One region of the Cupriavidus sp. JZ107 genome, then DNA from elsewhere that is predicted to be linked to it. Evidence: predicted binding sites of a transcription regulator. Region 1 holds the regulator's gene; the other holds the start of a gene.
What was found. The regulator LexA, encoded in region 1, represses DNA repair genes until DNA is damaged. The targets are predictions, from matches to a motif close to ACTGTATNNNNATACAGT.

Region 1 (11,413 bases):
GCGCCAACAAGATCGTCGACATCATCGACGTGATCGAGAAGATCGCGTTCCAGACCAATATCCTGGCGCTGAACGCGGCGGTCGAGGCGGCGCGCGCCGGCGAGCATGGCCGTGACTTCGCCGTGGTGGCGGGCGACGTGCGGGATCTGGCGCAGCGTTGCGCGACCGCGTCCAAGGAAATCCGGGGGTTGATCGACGAGTCGGTGCGCAACGTCCGCGCCGGCAGCGATATCGTCGCCGATGCAGGCCGCGCGATGGACGACATCGTCGGCGCGGTGCGCCGCGTCAGCGCGATCGTCGGCGGCATCAGCGCCGCCTCGATGGAGCAGTCGCAGGGCATCGAGCAGGTGAACCAGGCGGTGACCCAGATGGACGGCATGACGCAGCAGAATGCGGCGCTCGTCGAGCAGGCGGCCGCCGCGGCGACCTCGCTGGAAGACCAGGCGCAGCGGCTGACCGGCCTGATGGGGCGCTTCCGCCTCGCGTAGATTCCGCATCAATCCCGCATCAATCCCGCTTCAATCCCGCCATCCGGCCGCTGGTACGGATAGCGGGCCGGCATGGCTGGTGTACAGTGGCGGCCTGCATTTCGTCACCACAGGAACAGGAGACATGACCGAGTTTGTTGCAACCGAAGTCGTCGGCGGTGTCGGCTATCTGACGCTGACTCGCCCTCAGGCCCTGAACGCCCTGTCTCTCGACATGGTGCGCGCCTTGACGCAAGCGCTGGACCAGTGGGCGGCCGACCCCGGCGTCTTCGCCGTGGTGGTCGCGGGCGCCGGCGGCAAGGCCTTCTGCGCGGGCGGCGACATCCGCTTCTTCCATCAGGCCGCGCTGGCCGGCGACCCGACGCTGGACCGTTTCTTCGTCGAGGAATACGCGCTCAATCACAAGATCCACCGCTATCCGAAGCCCTATATCGCGCTGATGGATGGCGTGGTGATGGGCGGCGGCATGGGCATCTCGCAAGGCGCGCGGCGGCGCCTCGTCACCGAGCGGACCAAGATGGCGATGCCGGAGACGAATATCGGCCTGTTTCCCGACGTGGGCGGCGGCTGGTTCCTGGCGCGCACACCGGGCCGCCTGGGTGAATTTCTGGGGCTGACCGGCAACGTGATTCACGCCGCCGACGCGCTGTACGCCGGCCTGGCAGATGCCTTCGTGCCGAGCAACGCGCTGGCCGAGCTGGTGGCGTCGCTACGTGCCGGTAGCTTTACCAGCGGCGATGAGGTGCTGGCCGCGATCGACGCCAGCAGCGCGGTGCATCGAGCCGCTTGCGATCCGGCGGCGAGCCTGCTGGCGCGCCAGCGCGACGCGATCGACGCGGCCTTCGGCGCGGCCACGGTGCAGGACATCGTCGCCATCGTCAGCGATGCCGGCGACGACTGGTCGGCGCAAACGGCCGCCGCCTTGCGTACGCGCTCCCCGCTGATGCTTTGTGTGACGCTGGAGCAGATCCGCCGCGCGCGGACGATGGCGCTCGAGGACGAACTTCGCATGGAGCTCGACATGATGCACGACGTGTTCCGCTACGGAGACGGCGTCGAAGGCATCCGTGCGCTGGCGATCGACAAGGACCATGCGCCGAAGTGGCGGCCGGCCCGGCTCGACGAGGTCCAGCGCAACAAGGTGCTAGCCTTCTTCGACAGTCCGTGGCGCGCCGACGAGCATCCGCTCGCTGGCTTGCGGTCGTAATCCACCACGCGCTTCGGTGTACGGGGGCTCTCTGCGCACGGCTGAAACGACATCGGGTTAGAGTGTGGTCTGGGCGCGGGCCGGCGATCGCTGCTCCCGCGGCCCTTCGGCAGTCTTTCCTTTCCCCGTCTCTTTCAGAAAAGGAAGCACGATGAGCACTCCACGCGACGTCGCGGTACTGGTGGGCAGTCTCCGCAAGGATTCCTTCAATCGCAAGCTGGCGTTGGCGCTGGCGCAGTTGGCCCCGCCCGAGCTCAAGCTCGAGATCGTCGAGATCGGCCAGCTGTCGCTGTACAACCAGGACCAAGACGAGAACCCGCCGGCGTCCTGGACCGCGTTTCGTGACCGGATTCGCCGCGCCGACGCGGTGCTGTTCGTCACCCCGGAATACAACCGCTCGGTTCCCGCGCCGCTGAAGAATGCCATCGACGTGGGTTCCCGCCCGTACGGGCAGAGTGCGTGGGATCGCAAGCCGGGGGCGGTGATCAGCGCCTCGCCGGGCGCGATCGGCGGGTTTGGCGCCAATCACCATCTGCGCCAGTCGCTGGTGTTTCTCAACGTGCCGGTGCTCCAGATGCCGGAGGCCTATATCGGTGGTGTCGACAAGCTGTTCGATGAGCAGGGCAATATTGGCAACGAATCGACACGTGCCTTTCTAGGCAAATTCCTGACGACCTTTGCGGCCTGGGTGGAGCGCAACGCCGCAAGCTGACCGTGACGGCGCGGCCGCCTGGAGACCCCCCTCTCGTAGGGGGAGTCTAAAGATGGCGAAATCAGCGCCGACAATGCTGATATGGATGCAAGCGACAATTCCTCCGATTTCCCGGAAGGGGCGGCCAACGCCGAACTGGTCGGGTGCTGGGCCACTGCCTCGCCGCAGTTGCTGGCCACCGTGCTGAACAACGCTATCGATGCCGAGGATCTGTCCGGCTTCGCGGCGCTGCTGTCCGATATCGCCCGCGATCGCGGACTCAAGGGCAACCGCGGCGCGCACCAGTCGATCTACGACATGCCGTACGCGAGTCTGCTGCCGCGCCAGCAGCACCTGCTGGCCGACGCCTTCGACCTGTTCGTCAAGCTGGGGCTGGAGCTGCAGCCTCGGCAGCAGCGGCTGAACGACTGAACCGCCGAGCGGGCAGGGTTGCGGACTGGCTGGTAAACTCGCGGGTTTTCCTCGTTTCCGTCGATGGACGGGATAACCGACCGAAGTCATGTCCGAATCGCTTGCCGCTGGCGCGGCCCCGGCCCCGGCCCCAGCCGGTCTCGAGAAGGTCAATCCGAGGCGCATTTCGGTGGCGCCAATGATGGACTGGACTGACCGTCATTGCCGCACCTTTCATCGCCACCTGAGCCGCCACACCTGGTTGTACACCGAGATGGTGACGACCGGTGCGCTGCTGCATGGCGATGTCGCGCGCCATCTGGACTTCGACCCTGCCGAGCAGCCGGTCGCGCTGCAACTGGGCGGCAGCGAGCCGGCCGATTTGGCGGCCTCCGCCAAGCTGGGCGAGCGCTGGGGCTATGCCGAAATCAATCTGAACTGCGGTTGTCCGTCTGAACGTGTCCAGCGCGGTGCGTTCGGCGCCTGCCTGATGGCCGAGCCGCAACTGGTCGCGGACTGCGTGCGCGCGATGCGCGACGCGGTGTCGGTGCCGGTCACCGTCAAGCATCGCATCGGTATCGATACGATCGAGCATTACGACTTTGTTCGCGACTTCGTCGGGACGATCGCCGAAGCTGGCTGCCAGACCTTTATCGTCCATGCGCGCAACGCGATCCTGAAGGGGCTGAGCCCCAAGGAAAACCGCGAGATTCCCCCGTTGCGCTACGAGGTCGCCTACCAGCTGAAGCGGGAATTTCCCCAGCTCGAAATCCTGATCAATGGCGGCATCACGCGCTACGACGAGATCGACGCGCACCTGCGCCATGTCGACGGCGTGATGATTGGCCGCGAAGCCTATCATCAGCCGTTCCTGCTCGCGGAGGTCGACCGTCGCTACTACGGCGATACGGGGCCGTCGCCTTCGCGCCTCGATGCCGAACTGGCGATGCAGCGCTATATCGGCGACCTGGTGGAGCGGGGCGGTTATATGGGCGCGGCGACGCGGCACATGCTCGGCCTGTACCGCGGCGTGGCCGGTGGGCGAGGATGGCGGCGCGTGCTGTCGGACGCGCGTCGGATGCACGCGATCCGCACGCGGGACGGCGTCGATGCACTGTTCGAGGAGGCGCGCAGCCATCTGCATGCCGAGCGCTCGCTTCAGGCGGCCTGACCGAAGGACGGGTCGCCGCGTAGTTCTTGCGAATGGATGGCGCCCGCCGATTGGAGGCCAGACTCTAATTTCGAATCCGGCATGGTGCCCGAAGCTCCGTACCGCCGTGTTCGAGGCACTTTCGGCGCCGGTTGGGGCGATTCCGGGCACCAGGAAAGGGATTCCCCTAGATAGCCAAGCCGATTCCGATTTTCTTAAACTGTCTGTGCCCTCGAATACAGGGCTTTCTTCAACTGATTTTGGAGCCCGCCTTGTGCGGGCTTTTTTTGTGCCGGGCCTCGCCGGTCGCTCGTCCTTTCGTTTACCCGAATAGTGCTTGGCGGCGATGACAGTTACATTGCAATTGCCTTCAGGGCATTGAGATCGCAAGAGTTTAAGAGTCCGCCGTGTGCGGACTTTTTTTTGCCTGGCGCTCCCCGCAGCGGTCCTCCTTCCCGCTCTCTGTCTGCCGCTCCGCTCGGTCCGCGGCTCGCTTTCTCCCCGTTCTGCATGATGCCGCGGAGCAACGTCGCCGCTAACAGTTCTCGTTTACCTCATCCAAAGAGATGACCCCCCAACCGGGTGATGGCAAGATGTAGCCAAAAACGACAAGAAGATCTGGCCTCGGAGGGTGGAATGGAAGAAGAAGACGGCTTGTTTGGTGTCGCGTTCGAAGGCTTCCGCGTCGTCTGGGTGGTCGAGCGGTTGCAGAACGGTACCTGGACCGCCCGCTACTGCTGGCATCGCGGCACCGATGCGGCCGCGGCCGCCTCACTGCAGACCGATGTGCTGAACGGCAGGAGCCGAAGACTGCCGGGCACCTATCAGACCGAGCAGGAGACGCTCGATGCGATCCACGAGGCAATTCGGCTCGAAGCCCGCTGGTCCTGATACGTCATTCGGTTGCATGAAAAATTTTGTGCGTAGTACTAGCCATCGCCAAACGAAGTTTGTATAATCTTGGTTTCCGTCGAGCAGTACTGACGACGGCGCTACGGTGGCTGTAGCTCAGTTGGTAGAGTCCAGGATTGTGATTCCTGTCGTCGTGGGTTCGAGTCCCATCAGCCACCCCAAGATCCCATGCAAACAGCCGCTCATCGAGCGGCTGTTTTGCTTTGTGCCGAGACAAACGGGCTGGCGGGCGAGGGCGCTCGTGGTCTTCAGACCAACCGAGCAGCGGCTTTGGTGATCGTCCATCCGACACCGACACACAGCGCGATCCAACCGGCTGCAATCAGTGCGACGTCGTGCCAGTTCATGGTGCGGCGACCGGGACGAAGCAGCTTGATGGTGTCGTCTGACGAAGGCATGGCCGTCTCCTTCGAAAAGCATGGGAAAAGGCTAGGCCAAGCTTCGACGAATTCACGGTCCGAGTTGTAAAGGTTTGTTGCGATGCGCGAGAAGCGTCGCTTGTCGCCGGACCGCCGTATCTCACGCTTCGCGCAAACGCGCAATCACGCCTTCAACGCAGTCGATCTTGTCGCAGCGGTCGCACGAGTGCGACTTGCTCACGCGTTCAGCTTCACGCCCGGCTGATCGAGTTCGAGCATCCGGCAGATCGCGGCCATGCTGCCGACCATCGTGCGGCGCTGTGCGCCCTGGTAGATGCGGACACCTTTGGACTGGCGGAACGGCGTCGGCTTGACGGGGTAGCGGGTCAGGGAGCGGTCGGCTTGCAGCATGGTGGTCCTCTTCGGTAAGGCGTCAGCGGAAGTCTTGCGGCAACACGGGGCCCTGCGGCTCGTGCGGCTGCATGACTGAGTTGGCGCCAAGGCGGCGGCGCCTGCCGGATTGCGTGGTTGCGCTAGAAACCGGACTGGCGGATCAGTCCGACTGCGATGCCCTCGAGCGAGAATTCCTCGCGTCCGGGCTTCACGATGATGTTGGCGAAGTCGGGGTTCTCGGCGATCAACTCGATCGCATCGCCGCGATGCTTGAGCCGTTTGACGGTCACGTCCTCGCCGATGCGGGCCACCACGATCTTGCCGTTGGCCGCGTCCTGCGCGCGTTTGACCGCCAGCAGGTCACCATCGAAGATGCCGGCATCGCGCATGCTCATGCCGCGCACGCGCAGCAGGTAATCGGGGCGTTCGTCGAAGACCGAAGCGTCGACCTGGTATTGGCGGTCGATATGCTCGGCGGCCAGGATCGGGCTACCGGCGGCGACGCGGCCGACCAGCGGCAGCGTCAGCTGCATCACGCCGGCCATCGGCAGCGAGAACTGGTCCGGCATTTCGGAGTCGCTGCGATTGACCTTGAGCCGGATGCCGCGCGAAGCGCCGGGGGTCAGCTCGATCACGCCCTTTCGAGCCAGCGCGCGCAGATGTTCTTCGGCCGAATTCGGCGACGAGAAGCCAAATTCCGCAGCGATCTCGGCGCGGGTCGGCGGAATGCCGGTCTGCCGGATGGTGTTGCGGATCAGGTCGAAGATCTGCTGCTGCCGGGGTGTCAGAGTCGCCATGGCTTGTCCGTGTTGTTGTATCCGGTGGCGGTCCGGTCGTCGCCGCGAGCCGTGAGGCGCGCGGGGAGGGCGCATCGGGGACCGCCATGTGCAACACTGTACGTTTGAACAGTGTGCTGTGATTTTATACAGTATCGATCGAAGTGCAAGAGGAATTTGCATCGTCGTCCACTTTCGGCTGCGTACGGTCCGACCGCGGGGCAGGGCAAGACCGTAGGGGAGTGCCCTGTCCCGGCGGGTACAATCGCCGCCTGTTTACGAACATCTCGTGCCCATGACCTTGCCTCGCGTAATCGTTCTCGCCACCGGCGGCACCATCGCCGGTTCCTCGTCCAGCGCCGCCAGCAGCGCCCGCTATCAGGCGGCGACAGTGCCGGTATCGGCGCTGCTCGACGCGGTGCCGGCGCTCAAGGATGTCGCGCGGATCGAGGCCGAGCAGGTCGCGCAGGTCGACAGCAAGGACATGTCGTTCGGCCTGTGGGCGCGGCTGGCGGCGCGGGTCCACCATTGGTCCGCGCAGGACGACGTGGCCGGCATTGTCATCACGCACGGCACCGATTCGCTGGAAGAAACGGCGATGCTGCTGCACCTGGCGGGGGTGGCCAGCGTGCCGGTGGTGCTGACCGCCGCGATGCGGCCGGCGACCTCGCTGTCGGCCGATGGGCCGCTGAATCTGCTCGATGCCGTCCGCGTCGCGGCGCATCCGGAGGCGGCGGGCAAAGGCGTGCTGGTGGTAGTCAATCAGGAGATCCACGCCGGGCGCGACGCGGTCAAGGCGCATACCTCGGCCGTCGACGCGTTCGCGTCGCCGGGCGCCGGGCCGATCGGGCTGGTGCAGGATGCGCTGGTGCGCTTCACGCGCGCGCCGCTGCGGCTGCCGCGTCAGGCCTTGCCGCTGCCGCAGCACTGGCCCGCGGTCGAAATCGTCGCCAGCTATGCGGAGCCGAGTCGCGTGGTGGTCGATGCACTGGTCGCCGGCGGCGTGCGCGGCGTGGTAGTCGCGGCCGCCGGCAATGGATCGATCCACGAGACGCTGGTGGCCGCGCTCGCCGATGCGGCGCGGGCCGGTGTCGCGGTGGTCCGCAGCACGCGCACCGGCGCCGGTAATGTGATCGCGCCGGCTCAGCCTAATCCTGCCGCGGGGGCCTTCGTGTCCGCTGGCGACCTGAATCCGTACAAGGCCCGGGTGGCGTTGCTGCTGGCGCTTGGCGCGGAGCCGGTCCTGGGCGGCGATCCGGTTCGGCTGCAACAGTTCTTCGCGCAGATCTGAAGGAGCGTCTGGCCCGCACAATCGCCAATCCAGCCCTGAATCCATGCGGCTTGCCGCCGTGGCCGTTCCGGGCTATACTCGCGGGCTATTTAACCCTTGCTGCACCGGACTTGACGCCCGGGCGGCTTATCCCAAAAGGAGCGTCAATGCGTCATTACGAAATCGTATTCATCGTCCATCCGGACCAGAGCGAGCAAGTGCCGGCCATGATCGAGCGTTACAAGACGCTGGTCACGTCGCAGAACGGCCAGGTGCATCGCGTGGAAGACTGGGGCCGTCGTCAACTGGCCTACATGATCCAGAAGCTGGCCAAGGCTCACTACGTTTGCCTGAACATCGAGTGCGGCAAGGACACGCTGGCTGAACTCGAACACGCGTTCAAGTTCAACGACGCCGTGCTGCGCCACCTGATCGTCCAGACGAAGAAGGCCGAAACGGCCCCGTCGCCGATGATGAAGGAAGTCCAGCGCGAAGAAGCCCGCAAGGCTTCGCAGCAAACCAGCGAAGGCCAGGCCGCCTGAGTGCGGTCTGCTGTGTGCGGTTCGCTCCGGCATGACCGGGGCGGCATGCGAGGGGCGGTGGCGCGATGAACCAGCTGAGGCTGCACGCCACCCTCGTCGAGCGCGACGCGTTGCGCTATACGCCGGCCGGTATCCCAGTCGTCAATTGCCTGTTGCAATACGGTGGCGAGGTGGTCGAAGCGCAGACGCCGCGGCAGGTCGAGTTCGCGATCGCCGCGATGGGCGTCGGTCCGGTCGGCCAGCACCTCGAGCGTACGCCGCTCGGCACGGTGCTCGACTGCGAAGGCTTTCTCGCCCGCAAGCACCGCAACAGCAAGGCTCTCGTCTTTCACATCACTGGATGTAAAGCATTCGTAAAGGATTGAACCATGGCATTCGTCAAACGTGACAACAAGAACAAGAAGCGCTTCCAGCAGCAGAACCCGCTGTTCAAGCGCAAGCGCTTCTGCCGCTTCACCGTGGCCGGCGTCGAACAGATCGACTACAAGGATCTGGACACGCTGAAGGACTTCATCGGCGACAACGGCAAGATCACGCCGGCTCGTCTGACCGGCACCAAGGCGCACTATCAGCGTCAGCTCGACACGGCAATCAAGCGCGCCCGCTTCCTGGCGCTGCTGCCGTACACCGACCTGCACAAGAACTGATCGCCCGGTCGCTAAGGAGAAAACACGATGCAAGTCATTCTGCTGGAAAAAGTCGTCAACCTGGGCAACCTGGGTGACATCGTTCGCGTCAAGGATGGTTACGCCCGTAACTTCCTGATCCCGTCCAAGCGTGCCCGCCGCGCGACGCAGACCGCCATCGAAGAATTCGAGGCCAAGCGCGCCGAGCTGGAAAAGGCCGCCGCCGAGAAGCTGGCCGCTGCGCAAGCCGAAGGCGAGAAGCTGAGCGGCCTGACCGTCCAGATCACGCAGAAGTCGGGCGTGGACGGCCGTCTGTTCGGCTCGGTGACCAACGCCGACATCGCCGAAGCGCTGGCTGGCCAGGGCTTCAAGCTCGAGAAGGCGCAGGTTCGTCTGCCGAACGGTCCGCTGAAGATGGTCGGCGACTATCCGATCAGCGTGTCGCTGCACACGGACGTCGCGGTCGACATCACCGTCTCGGTGCTGGGCGAGCACGTCTAAGCTTGCCGGCCGTGACCGGCGCGCGGTGCGACATCCGCTCGCGCCGCCGGGGCCAGGCCAGTAACAAGGCAGCAGGAAGGCAGAAGCAGGCTGACAGCCGCTTCTGCCTTTTTCTTTTGGCCGCCGGCACGCATGCGCGCGGCGCGCACGGCGCCACCATCATCCGCTCGCTCCGCGCGCCGAGAATCGCTCGGCCCAGCGCGAGCAGGCCGCTATAATTGCCCCCCATGAACGCGCCCGTCGCCGATCCCCAACTCGACAATCTCAAAGTCCCGCCGCATTCCATCGAGGCCGAGCAATCGGTGCTGGGTGGCCTGCTGCTGGATAACGCGGCCTGGGACCGCATCGCCGATTTCCTGTCCGAGGCGGACTTCTATCGCTTCGATCACCGGATGATCTTCCAGAGCATCGCGCGGCTGATCTCCGACACCAAGCCGGCCGACGTGATCACGGTCTACGAGATGCTGCAGGTGGCCGGCAAGGCCGAGGAAGTCGGCGGTCTCGCGTATCTGAACTCGCTGGCGCAGAACACGCCGAGCGCGGCCAATATCCGCCGCTACGCGGAGATCGTGCGCGAGCGTTCGGTGCTGCGCAAGCTGGTCACGGTGGCCGACGACATCGCGACCTCGGCGTTCGCGCCGAAGGGCCGCGAGGTGCGCGAACTGCTGGACGAGGCCGAATCCAAGGTCTTCGCGATCGCCGAGGAAGGCTCGCGCGGGCAGAAGGGCTTCCAGGAGATCCAGCCGCTGCTGACGCAGGTGGTCGAACGGATCGACGAGCTCTATCACCGCGATACCACGACCGATGTCACCGGCGTGCCGACCGGCTTTATCGATCTGGACCGGATGACCAGCGGCATGCAGCCGGGCGACCTGATCATCGTCGCCGGCCGTCCGTCGATGGGCAAGACCGCGTTCTCGCTGAATATCGGCGAGCACGTGGCGGTGGAGCAGGGCCTGCCGGTGGCGGTGTTCTCGATGGAAATGGCCGGCACGCAGCTGGCGATGCGGATGCTGGGCTCGGTCGGCCGGCTCGACCAGCATCGCTTGCGTACGGGGCGGCTGCTCGACGAGGACTGGCCGCGGCTGACGCATGCGATCCAGCGGATGAACGACGCGCAGCTGTTCATCGACGAGACGCCCGCGCTGAACCCGATGGAACTGCGCGCACGCTCGCGCCGGCTGGCGCGCCAATGCGGCCAGCTCGGCCTGATCATCATCGACTATCTGCAGCTGATGTCGGGCTCGGGCGGCGGCGAGAACCGCGCCACCGAGATCTCCGAGATCTCGCGTTCGCTCAAGGGCCTGGCCAAGGAGCTCAACTGCCCGGTGATCGCGCTGTCGCAGCTGAACCGAAGCCTGGAGCAGCGTCCCAACAAGCGGCCGGTGATGTCCGACCTGCGCGAATCGGGCGCCATCGAACAGGATGCCGACGTGATCCTGTTCATCTATCGCGACGAGGTCTACAACCCCGACTCGCAGGACAAGGGCACCGCCGAAATCATCATCGGCAAGCAGCGTAACGGTCCGATCGGCACCGTGCGGCTGACGTTCCTGGGCCAGTTCACCAAGTTCGACAACTTCAGCGGCGGCCCGGCGTTCTTCGACAACGATACCTGACCGAGGTCGCCCCGTCGGCCGGCAGCGCGCTGTGGTGTTGCGGCACACAAAGCGTACGTCACGCGCCGACTACCCTGTAGAATATTGCTTTTCCGTGACAGCCGGCGGCGACGCCGGCTGTTGCGCTATCTCTCCCGCAATCCAGTACTTCCCAACGAGACGGCGCGCTGGCGCGCCGCGACAAGGAACAGCCATGTTCGGCCGATTCATGCCCACCGAGGGCAAGTTCTTCGAATACTTCAACCAGCACGCCGACTGCGCGGTCACCGCGTCGCGCGAACTGGAGACGCTGATCAACGATCTCGGCAACGCCGAAGCCCATGCACGGCGCGTGCAGGCCACCGAGAAGAAGGCGGACCGGATCACGCACGACACCATCGATCTGCTGCACAAGACCTTCATCACGCCGCTCGATCGGGACGAGATCCACAAGCTGATCACGACCATGGACGACATCCTCGACCTGAT
Region 2 (11,413 bases), on a different replicon from region 1:
GGCGGCGAGCTTGCCGCCGCCTCTCACACCTTGTGGTGAATCGGCCCGGGCACCGGCGGCAACGGTGCGCCGCGCTCTCCGCGCTCCCCGGGCTCCGGCGCGTCGATCGCATCGGCGGCTTCGGCCCCGGCGATCGGGCTGGCCGGTTCGCCTGGATCGGCCGCCTCCAGCTCGTTGTAGACGCCCAGGATGCCAGGCCCGATCGCCGCCGCCTTGGCGATGCGCTCGGCGGTCGGCAGGTCGGCCACGCGTCCGCGCAGCCGGATGCGCTTGTCCTCGATTCCGACCTCGATACCCTGCGGCATGGCGCCGCCGAATTCCTCGGCGATATGCTCGCGTGCCTGCCGCAGCAGGTCGTCGTCCTGTGCGGCGGTATCGGTGCCGGCCGGCGGGGAGGGCTGCGAAGGATTGGCGTTTGACATGGGCGTGCTCGTCGGGATCAGGAAAGGAAAGAAGGGCGCGCGCCGTGGTGGTTCTCACGCGCCCGGCCAATGAGACAGCGGGGCCGCGCCATCAGCGCTGGGCGATGCCGCTGCGCCACGTCATGGTCCGCGTCGACATCGACTTGCCCTGCGACAGCCGTTCTTCCAGCATCGGCAACGACCGCTTGGCGAAGGCCCGCAACGCCGGATCCTTGCCGATCTCGGCCTGTCGCTGGAACAGCGCCAGCGCCTGCCGATTAGCGTCGACCGCGACGATCTGCACGAACATCTTGTCGAACTCGGCGCCCTTCAGCGAACGCAGCTTGGTGACCTCGGGCGCCTCGGGCAGCCGCTGTTCGGGCTGAACGCCCTTGCTTTGCGCGATGCGCGCCAGTTCCGCCGCGAGCGCGCGGTAGTCGCGCGCGGCGCTGCGGGCGTAGGCCAGCAGCGTCGGATCGGCGGAGACCTCGAGCGCCATGCTCGCGGTCTCGACGCCCATCGCGGCGGTCAGGATCGCTTCGTCGATAAAGCGCAGGTCGTCGGTCGACAGCGACGTCGCGGGCGGCTTGGAAGCGCCGGTGGGCGGCGTCGCCAGCGGCGAGGTGGCGGACGGCTGCGCCGACACCGGTCCGGCAGCAAGCGCGGTGGCCACGGCCACGGCGGCCAGCAGTAACTGGGCCGCCATGCGAGGGGTGGATGCGATCGTCGTCATCGCGGGTCTCCATCGACGCAACGCCGCCGGCGCGCCAACGCCGGTGACGCGCGTCAGCTCTCGGACTTGTGGTCCGGCTTGCCCTTCTGGGGCGTCGATGCCATGTCGTGCAGTTCCTTCTCGCTCATCGACTTGTACATCGACTTCGACGCGCCCTTGAGCTCGCCGACCTTCCTGTCGCCGCGCTTGGCCGACAGCGCCGCGCCGGCGGCCATTTGCTGCGATTTCGATTTGGCTGGCATCGGGTCCTCCATTGACAGTCAGGGTCGGGTGGTGGGGGAGGGTTGCAATCTTGCAAGCCTTGTAAATCCCGGTCGTTGCCCCGGTCGTTGCCCCGGTCGTTGCCGCGGCCCGCAGGCAAGCGGCATTCGACGTCAGCGGGACGTCAGCGGGACGGCTTGGCCGGCTGCGAAACGCCTTCCAGCGCCTCGCCCGCGCCGCCGGTATCGCCGGTCTTCACCGCCAGGTCGCCCAGCGACACCATGCCGACCAGATGATGGTCCTTGTCGATCACCGCCAGACGGCGGATCTGATGCGCCGCCATCTTCTCGCGGGCGGTATCGATCGACTCGTCATCGCTGCACCACTGCACGTCCTCGCTCATCGCCTGGGTGACCTTGGTGTTGGCCGGGTCGGCCCCGGCGGCGGTGCAGCGCACGGTGATGTCGCGGTCGGTGACCATGCCGGTCAGCCGGCGCCCGTCGCAAACGGGAAGCGCGCCGACATCGAGCTGCGCCATCAGTTCGGCCGCGCGCTTGATGGTGTCGTCCTGCGTCAGAAAGGCCGGCTGTGCGGTCATCACATCGCGTAGCACGCCGCCTGACCGCTGGGCGCCGCCTCCTTGCATCTGGGTTGCCATCGTCGTTTCTCCTTGCGGATGGTTGGCACTGCGTGCGCTTCGCACGCATCGACGGTTTCGCAAGATGCGTTCCAGAGCGCCTGCCTGGATGACGCCGCCGTGACACGCCGCGCGCGACCGTTCGCCGCGACGGTACGGTTCTTGCGCGGCTCCATGGATACGGGCGCGCATCGCGCCGGACCACGTGCAGGAGATCGATATGCGAAACGAATCCATGCGACGCAATCGGCCGGACCAATCCTGGCCTGGCTACGACCAACGTGACGATGGCTGGAGCGACAACCGCTCCGAACGCTGGGCCCAGGACGACTGGCAGGCGGAATCGGAAGGCAACGAGTGGGAGTCGCGCTGGCGCCGGGCGCAGATGACGCCCTACCAGCTCAGCGAGGGCGGCCCGCCGCGTGGCGCGTTCGACGACGACGATACCTACGGTACCGGCTATGGCCGCGAAGCCGGCCGGCAGAGCCAGCCATACCGCGGCAGCGGCGGCTATGGCGAGGGGCGCTACAGCGGCGAGCAATACACCAGCGGTCAGTCAGGCCGCGGTCCATACGGCCGCGCGCAAGGTGGCGGGCAAGGCGGCGGTGGCGGCCAGTATGGGCGTAGCCAGTATGGGCGCGGATATGGCCGCGGCGGATACGGTGGCAGCCAGTCCGGCTATGGCTCCGAATATGGGTCGGAGTACGGCGGCCGATATGGCGGCCGATATGGCGGTGAATATGGCGGCGAATACGGCAGCCAATATGGGCGTCAATACGGCGGGCAATCCGGCAGCGAATATGGTGGTCAATACGGCGGCCAATACGGTGGCCAATACGGCGGTGAATCCGGCAGCAGCGGATATGGCCGCGGCGAATCGTCGACCCGCCGCAACGAGTACCGCACCGACCCGTGGCAGTCCGGCTATTCCGGCGCCGCGGCGCTGGAGACCGGCACCGGCCCCTCGTACGCGACCGGCACGCGCGGCGACGAATGGAGCGACGAGGACGAGCGCTACGGTGGAACGAGCGGAACGACCACGTGGCGCGGCGGCCAGCGGCAGGGCATGCGCAACCGAGACCAGGACTGGCTGCGCGAAGCCGAACGCAGCGGTGGCTACAGCAACGCCGGCACGTCGAACTACGGCTGGGATCGCTTCGACGACGACTGGCCCGGCCGCAACTACGCGGTGCCGGAACACCGCTACGGCGGTGACTATCGCGAGGAATGGTCGGGCCGCGACGCCGGCCGGCTGTCGGCCGGCGAGCTGAGCTATGGCGGCGGCTACGGCGGCGAATATCGCGGCGGATACCGCGGTGACTATGGCCGCGACGAGCGCCGCGAACGCGACGACGATCGCGACGAACATGGTCCGCTGTACAACATCGGCCGGCGCATCGGCGAGGCGGTCAGCGAATTCTTCGGCACCGACGACCGGCCGCAGCGCCGGGTCGGCCCGAAGGGCTATCGCCGCAGCGACGAGCGGGTCCGCGAGGCCGTCTGCGAACGGCTGGCCTATGCCGAAGGGCTGGATGTCAGCGAGGTGACGGTCGACGTCGACGGCGGCATCGTCAAGCTCGGCGGCACCGTGCGCGACCGCAACGAGAAGTACGACATCGAGGACCTGGTCGACAATGTGTTCGGCGTGACCGACGTGGAGAACGATATTCGCGTCCGCCGCGACAGCGGGGAATCGCCGGCGAAGATGGACGATCTGAAGGGCTGGACGCCGGACTGATCGCGCCGGCGAGGCGGGCGGTTTTGTCCGGCGGCCCGCCCGCCGCCCGCCGGCAACCTGACGTTGCGTGCGCCACCGCACGCGTGTCAGACAGCCGCCGATGGCGCCGCGCCGCCTCCTTGGGCAATATTGCGCCCACAACAGGGAGGGCGCCATGACCGCCAATGAGGGTTTGATCGCCGCCAACCGCACGGCGGCACCGCGCGATGCCGGCGCACCGGCATCGGGCCAGGCTGACACCGGAAACACGCGCGCGCCATGGTGGCAGCCGGGCGTCTACTGCAGCGCGCCGGCCGTATTTCTGTGGATCGCGTCGCGCCTGCCGGAACCCATGCTGGCCCAGATGTTCCGCGGCGACGCGATGCCGCTGGTGCTCAATCAGCTCGGCGACGCGCTGTTCTTCTGCGGCTGGGTCATCAGCGCGATCCTGCTGTGGGGCAGCCGGCGCCAGCCGCCAGCCGCCTGACCTGCGAAATCCACCATCAACCGGTTACGAGGCCGCGCCGGCCACGCCGGCCTCCTCGCGCCTGAGCACGCGCAGCCGCAGCACGCCGGGCAGCGCGGCCAGCGCCTGCTCCAGCTCGGCCGATGGCGCCTTGTCCAGATCGGTGACGACATAGCCGGTGGTGCCGCGCGTCTCCAGATGCTGTCCCGCGATATTGATGCCCTCGCGCGCGAGCAGCGTGTTCAATGCCGCCAGCGCGCCCGGCGCATTGCCGTGGACGTTCAATAGCCGCGCCGGACAATCGACCGGACCGGGATCGACCTCGGGGAAATTGACCGCGCCGATGGTGGCGCCGGTGGTCAGGTAATTGACCAGCTTGGCCGCGACCTCGACGCCAATGTTCTGCTGCGCCTCCTCGGTACTGCCGCCGATATGCGGGGTCAGCAGCACGTTGGGCAGGTTCTGCAGTTCGCTGACGAAGGCGTCCTTGTTGTTCTTCGGTTCGCTGGGGAAGACGTCGATGGCGGCGCCGCCGAGCCGTCCCTGGCGCAAGGCTTCGGCCAGCGCGGGAATATCGACCACGCTGCCGCGCGAGGCGTTGACCAGCATCGCGCCGCGCTTGAAGGCGGCCAGCACGGTCGCGTCGATCATATTGCGTGTGCGCGGCGTCGCCGGAACGTGCAGCGTCACCACGTCGGCATGCGCGACCGCGTCGGCCAGCGAGCCGGCCGCCTTGGCCGAGCCCAGCGACAGCCGCGGCTGCACGTCGTAGTAGACCACCCGCATGCCCATCGCCTCGGCCAGCACGCCGACCTGCGAGCCGATATTGCCGTAGCCGACGATGGCGAGCGTCTTGCCGCGCGCCTCGAACGCGCCGGCCGCGCCCTTGGCCCATTTGCCGGCATGCGCCAGCGTGTTTTTCTCGGGGATCCGGCGCAGCAGCATCACCGCTTCGCTGACGACCAGCTCGGCCACCGAGCGCGTATTCGAGAACGGCGCGTTGAATACCGGAATGCCGGCCGCGGTCGCGGCGGCGAGGTCGACCTGCGAGGTGCCGATGCAGAAGCAGCCGATCGACAGCAGATTCGCGGCGTGGCGAATGTCGTCGGCATGCAGATGGGTCGCCGATCGGATGCCGATCAGCTCGTTGGCGGCCAGCACTTCGTGCAGTTCGCCGCCGGTCAGCGCACCGGCGCGGCGGTCGACCTGCAGTCCGGCCTCGGCCAGCCGTTCGCTGGCGCTTTCGTGAATGTTTTCGAGCAGCATTACCTTGGTCATCGCGGCCTCTTGTGGCGATCGTGGTGGGCCCGACGGTGTCGGTGCAGCGCTCTATCTTGCCTCAACTTCGGCAGGGAAGTGAGGTAGGCGACGATTTGCGGCGCGCCGGACGGACCGGCAGCGGGCCGCGTTCGGCGGTCTTGGCGTGGGACGTGGAGTGGGCGCCGGTGTGCGAGCTGGAGTGCGAGCTGGAGTGGGGGGACGTCGATGTCCTGGCCGAAGCGCCGAGCATTGCGTGGGCACGGATCAGCGGGGTCTCGTCGTTCGCCGCTTCCGCGTGCTGCGCATCGCGCCGGTCGCTGAATTCGTTCAGGTTGACCTGCATCCGCTGCAGCAGCGTCGACAGCATCGTGCGTTCGTCGCTGCTGAACGGGCTGACCGACACCGAATGCAGGGCCTTGAGCGACTGCGCGATGCGCTGCACGCGCGCACGCTCGGCCTCGGGAACGACCGGCTGTCCCTCGGGCAGCGCGGGGCCGCACGCCATGCCGGCGCCGTCGACGAAACCGATCCAGCGATCGCGATGCAGTTCGGCCAGCAGATGCTCGGCCATCTCGACGTCGATCAGGATTGCACCGAGGTAAGGGCGGTGCCGCACATAGTCGCCGCGCGCGATGGCACGCAGCAGGATCCATTTGACGTAGGTCAGGCCGGAAGTGGACAGCGTCGTATCGAGCGCGCGCTGCCAGGCTTTCATCGCCTCGACCAGGGCCACGATCGTCGGCTCTCCTGCATCACTGCGGTGCAGCGTCATCCATGTCTCCCTGTCATGTTTTTGAACGGCGTAACGTACACGAAAACGATGGCAGTTCGAGGGCAACTAAGGGAAATCGAGGACAACGTTTCCCTTCGATATGACGGCCGCGCCGCAGCGTTCACGCCGCCGCCATCGCCGCTTCCCGGTGACCGACCGGCCGGTCGTCGATTGGCCAGTGCAGCACGACCGCGCCGAGCCCGACCACGATCGCGCCCATCCACACCAGATCGTAGGAACCGGTCCGGTCGAACAGATAGCCGCCGAGCCAGACGCCGAGGAAGGAGCCGAGCTGATGGCCAAGAAAGACGAAGCCGAACAGCGTCGCCACATAGCGGGTGCCGAACACCTGCGAGACCAGCCCGCTGGTGAGCGGCACCGTGCCCAGCCAGACGAAGCCCATTACCGCGGCGAACACGAAGACGCTGACGCTGGAGAGCGGCACCAGCAGGAACAGCGCGATCGCCGCGGTGCGCAGCAGATAGATCCCGGCCAGCGCCCGATGCCGCCGCACATGGTTGCCGAGCAGTCCGCACAGATAGGTGCCGGCGATATTGGCCAGCGCGATGATCGCCAGCGCGATCACCGCGTCGCGCGCGGACAGCCCGCGGTCGAGCAGATAGGCGGGCAGGTGCGAGGCGATGAAGGCGAGCTGGAAGCCGCAGGCCAGAAAGCCGATGTTCAGCAGCCAGAAGCCGCGATGCCCGCAGGCCTGGCGGATCGCGGCGCGCATCGATTGCCGGTTGCCGTCGGGGTTCTCCTGCGGCGCTGCCGATGCCGCCGCCGATGCTGTCGTCGTTGCCTCGGCTGCGCGGGCGCCGCGTTCGCGCAGCGGCCATACCAGCGGCAGCGCCACCAGCGCGCAGACGGCCATCGACCACAGCGCGGCGCTCCAGCCGATCCGCTCGACGCCCGCCTGCACCGCCGGCACCAGCAGGAACTGGCCGAGTCCGCCGAACGAACCGGCCACGCCCAGCGCCCAGCCGCGTCGCTCGGCGCTGACCAGCCGGCTCAGCGCGGCGAACACCACGCCGAAGGTCGTGCCCGACAGCGCCAGGCCGAGGCAGATGCCGGCGCTCCAGACGAAGGCGACGGCGGTGCTTGCCTGCGTCATCGTGTAAAGCCCCAGCGCATACAGCAGCAGACCGGCCAGCATCACGCGAGCCGAGCCGAAGCGGTCGGCGATCATGCCGGCAAACGGTTGCGCCAGCCCCCAGACCAGGTTCTGCACCGCCATCGCGAAGCCGAACGCCTCGCGCGTCCAGCCGCGCTCCATCGTGATCGGCAGCAGGAACAGGCCCTGCACATGGCGCATGCCGAGCGCGAGGCCGAGGATCAGGCCGCCGGCCACGACCAGCACCAGCGGATCGGTGGCGGACAGCCGGGGAGCGGGGGAGGCGGCGCCGAGGGGAGAGCGGGAATGGGGCATGGTCGTGACGGCCTTCGAATGAGCGGTTAGCATGCGGTGACATCCACCGGATTCCATTAAGCCGGCTGCATGTGTGCAGCTCAATTGATTTCTTTGTCCGCTCGCATGCGATAGAGGAATGCGAAAGATAGAAAGGACCGCCATGCAACACCTCGTCGGCTTGCCGTCGCTCGATCTGCTCAAGGGATTTGTTGCCGTTGGCCGGCGCATGAGCATCACGCTCGCGGCCGAGGACCTGTGCCTGACCCAGTCGGCGGTCAGCCGGCAGATCAGCGCGCTGGAGGCGCAACTGGGCGTGCAGTTGCTGGTGCGCCGGCATCGCGCGATCGCGCTGACCGGTGCCGGCGAGCGGCTGTTCCGCAGTGCCAACGCCGCGGTCCAGCAGATCCAGGACGTGGTCGGCGAGTTGCGCGTGCAGGTCGCGCAGCGGCCCGTCACGCTGACCGCGAGCGTCGGCGTCACCGGGCTGTGGCTGCTGCGGCGGCTGGGGCGTTTGCAGCAGGCGCATCCGGGGCTGGAGCTGCGGCTGTCGGCCAGCAACCGGGTGGCGGACCTGCGCGCCGAGCAGATCGATCTGGCGATCCGCTACTGCGCCGCCGACCATGCGCCGCCGGGCGCGATCGCGCTGTTCGGAGAGACCATCGTGCCGGTCGCGCATCCCGCGCTGGGCGTCGCGGCGATCGACAGCGTGCGGACGCTGCAGGGCCTGAATCTGCTCGAGCTCGACGACGACACCAATCCTCGGCTGCGCTGGCGCCATTGGCTCGAGGAGCGCGGCTGGCAGGGAGCGAAGCCGCGCGCGATGACGCAGTTCAACCAGTACGACCAGGTCATCCAGGCCGCGCTGGCGGGACAGGGCGTCGCGCTGGGGCGGCTGGAACTGATCCGTGACCTGCTCGACGACAGGCAGCTCGGCGTGGTCGCCGCGCCGCCGCCGGCTTCGGGCGACAGCTTCGGCTACTGGCTGATCCAGGCGGACGAGCGTCCGCGTGCCGATGTGTTGAAGGTGGTGGCATGGATCCGCCAGGAGGCGGCGGGGCATCGGATCGGAAGTTGACTTTCCCGAGTCCGGCGGTGGGTCTCTGTTGAGTTCGGTCAAAATACTGTATAAACATACAGTATCCGAAAGCCGAGTCTTTCCGGCGCTGTGAAGCGCACAACAGCGCACAAGAGCGCACACCAACGCACAGATGGTGCACGGAAAGACCTAGAGACCACCATGATTGCGTCATCGCCTGCCGTCACGTCACCGCCTTCCCTGCCGCAAGCCCCGCTGGATCGCCAGCGCGCGCTGGCCGAACTGGAGCGGCGCCATCCCGACCTGTGGCGGGCCGGCCAGCTCGGCCGCGCCGCCTCGCTGCCGGTATGGCCGACCGGCTACGACGCGCTGTCGGCACAGTTGCCTGGCGGCGGCTGGCCGGTCGGCGCGGTGACCGAGCTGCTGGTGCCGGACCACGGCGTCGGCGAAGTGCGCCTGTTGCGGCCGGCCTTGCAATCGCTGACCGAGGCCGGGCGCCGGCTGGTATGGATCGGCGCGCCGCATGCCGTCAATGCGCCGGCGCTGGCGGCCTGGGGTTTGCCGGCCCGGCAGGTGTATTGGGTCCGGGCCAACGAAGAGGAGGGCGCGGCCCGCCAGGCCGCCGCCAAGAGCAGGCGTCCGGCTCGCCAGACCGCCCAGGCCACTCAGGCCGCCCGCCAGGCCGATCTGCTGTGGGCCGCCGAGCAGGTGCTGCGCAGCCAGGCCTTCGGCGGCGTGCTGGTGTGGCTGCCTTCGGCCCGTCCCGAGGCGGTGCGGCGGCTGCAGGTGCTGGCCCAGGCCAGCGACGCGGTGGTCTGGGTCTGCCGTCCTGCCGCGGCCCTGCGCGAATCGTCGCCGGCGGTGCTGCGGCTGCTGCTGTCGCCGCTGCCCGGCAATGCGCTGTCGATCGTGTTCCACAAGCGGCGCGGACCGGTGCGCGATACCCCGCTGATCCTGCCGCTCGGCGCGATGCCGGCGGTGCCGGCCGGGCGCTCGGCGGTGGCCGAGCCGGTGCCCGAATCGATGCCGGAGTCGATGTCCGAATCGATGACCCCGGCGGCCGCCAGCGCCAACGAATCCCTCCACGAGTCCGATCATGCCGTTCTGGATCGCGGTGCATCTGCCGCGCCTGCCGCTGGACGCGCTGCACCCCAGCTGGCCTGAGGCCGCGGGCAGCACCGGCAGCCACATCGGCAGCCACACCGGCACGCTGAGCCATGCGGTGCCGACGGTCGTGCTGGAGCAGGAGCGGGTGGTGCTGGCCAACCGGCCGGCGATGGCGCTGGGCGTGTCCGCCGGCATGCGGCGCGGCGGCGTGCAGGCGCTGTCGGCGGAGATCGTCCATCTGGAGCGCGACCCGGCCGCCGAAGCGCAACTGCTGGCCGCGGCCGCGCTGGCGCTGCTGCGCTTCACGCCGCAGGTCACGCTGGACGAGGAACTCGGCCCCGCCACCGTCGCGCTCGACGTGACCGCCAGCCTGCGCCTGTTCGGCGGCCATCGCGCGCTGTGCCGCGCGGTGCGTGCCTGCGTGCGCAGCCTCGGCACCTTCGCCCAGATCGGCTGCGGCACCACCGCCCATGGCGCCGCCTGGCTGGCCGCGATGCCGCTGCGGCTGGGGCGCCGCGGCCAAGTGCTGCGGCCCGCGCGGCGGGCGGTGCGGGCCGAGCGGATGGCGCGGCTGCTGGACCGGCTGCCGGTCGAGATGTTGGCAAGCCTGGCCGATCCGCGCTGGCTCGACGGCATCGGTTGCCGCACCATGGGCGAGGTCCGCTGGCTGCCGCGCGCGGGACTGCAGCGCCGGCTCGGCACGGACCTGCTGGCGCGGCTGGACCAGGCCTATGGCGAGACGCCGGCGCGCCTCGGCTGGTTCGCCGCGCCGCCGGCCTTCGCCGAACGGATGGAATTGCCGGGGCGGACCGAGTCGGCCGCCGGCGTGCTGGCCGGCGCGCAGCGTCTGCTGCAGGCGGTGGCCGGCTGGCTCACCGTGCATCAGGCCGGCGTCACGCGCTTCGTGCTGCGGCTCGAACACGAACGCCAGCGGCGCGACGCCGCCATCGCCGCCACGCCGGTGACGGTCAGCCTGGCCCAGCCCAGCCGCGATCCCGGGCATCTGTCGCGGCTGCTGCAGGAAAAGCTCGACCGGCTGCAGTTCGATGCGCCGGTGGTCGGCCTGATGCTGAAGGTCGAGACCGTGGCCGAATGCCTGCCGCAGAGCGACACGCTGTTTCCCGAGCCGGGCGGCGGGCAGGCCGAACTCGGCCGCGTGCTCGATACGCTGGTGGCGCGGCTGGGCCGCGAGAACGTGCTGCAGCCGCATCCGCTGGCCGACCATCGGCCCGAATGCGCCAACCGCTGGCGGCCGGTCGACGAAGCCGGCGCGGGCCGCGCCAACGCATCACCGCGCACTTCGCCGCGCGCTTCGATGATTGCGGCCGATGGGATTGCCTTGCCCGACCGCCCGCTGTGGCTGCTCGAACCGCCGCTGCGCCTGCCGGTGCGCCGGCATCGCCCCTGCCACGGCACCCCGTTGACGCTGCTGTCCCGACCCGAACGCATCGAGTCAGGCTGGTGGGACGGCGCCCTCGCCACGCGCGACTACTTCATCGCCGAACGCAGCGACGGCCTGCGCTGCTGGGTCTATCGAGAACGGCCGGGGCGCGAGGGGGACGAGGAGGGGGAGTACCGGTGGTTTTTGCAGGGGTTGTTTGGGTGAGGAGAGCGCGTATGTTCTCCGCCGAGGGGCCTCAATGCACTTCCGCGACTTGCTATCGCCCGACTA

Region 2: the regulator LexA is predicted to act here: its motif matches at 8,719-8,736, upstream of imuA (translesion DNA synthesis-associated protein ImuA).

The regions. Positions count from the first base shown of each region.
Region 1 is NZ_CP096481.1:2,027,106-2,038,518, reverse strand. It holds gene M1D55_RS18655 (methyl-accepting chemotaxis protein) at 1-488, shown strand, start outside; gene M1D55_RS18650 (enoyl-CoA hydratase/isomerase family protein) at 613-1,695, shown strand; gene M1D55_RS18645 (NADPH-dependent FMN reductase) at 1,847-2,407, shown strand; gene M1D55_RS18640 (hypothetical protein) at 2,489-2,818, shown strand; gene dusA (tRNA dihydrouridine(20/20a) synthase DusA) at 2,907-3,968, shown strand; gene M1D55_RS18630 (hypothetical protein) at 4,584-4,838, shown strand; tRNA gene M1D55_RS18625 (tRNA-His) at 4,945-5,020, shown strand; gene M1D55_RS18620 (hypothetical protein) at 5,108-5,257, opposite strand; gene M1D55_RS18615 (hypothetical protein) at 5,456-5,629, opposite strand; gene lexA (transcriptional repressor LexA) at 5,752-6,408, opposite strand; gene M1D55_RS18605 (asparaginase) at 6,683-7,678, shown strand; gene rpsF (30S ribosomal protein S6) at 7,825-8,199, shown strand; gene priB (primosomal replication protein N) at 8,265-8,564, shown strand; gene rpsR (30S ribosomal protein S18) at 8,568-8,846, shown strand; gene rplI (50S ribosomal protein L9) at 8,874-9,326, shown strand; gene M1D55_RS18580 (replicative DNA helicase) at 9,554-10,945, shown strand; gene M1D55_RS18575 (DUF47 domain-containing protein) at 11,139-11,413, shown strand, end outside.
Region 2 is NZ_CP096480.1:664,580-675,992, forward strand. It holds gene M1D55_RS02795 (BON domain-containing protein) at 24-422, opposite strand; gene M1D55_RS02800 (DUF4142 domain-containing protein) at 514-1,134, opposite strand; gene M1D55_RS02805 (DUF3008 family protein) at 1,188-1,376, opposite strand; gene M1D55_RS02810 (CBS domain-containing protein) at 1,520-1,993, opposite strand; gene M1D55_RS02815 (BON domain-containing protein) at 2,193-3,710, shown strand; gene M1D55_RS02820 (hypothetical protein) at 3,865-4,176, shown strand; gene serA (phosphoglycerate dehydrogenase) at 4,201-5,433, opposite strand; gene M1D55_RS02830 (hypothetical protein) at 5,495-6,187, opposite strand; gene M1D55_RS02835 (MFS transporter) at 6,309-7,616, opposite strand; gene M1D55_RS02840 (LysR substrate-binding domain-containing protein) at 7,759-8,673, shown strand; gene imuA (translesion DNA synthesis-associated protein ImuA) at 8,836-9,798, shown strand; gene M1D55_RS02850 (Y-family DNA polymerase) at 9,731-11,347, shown strand.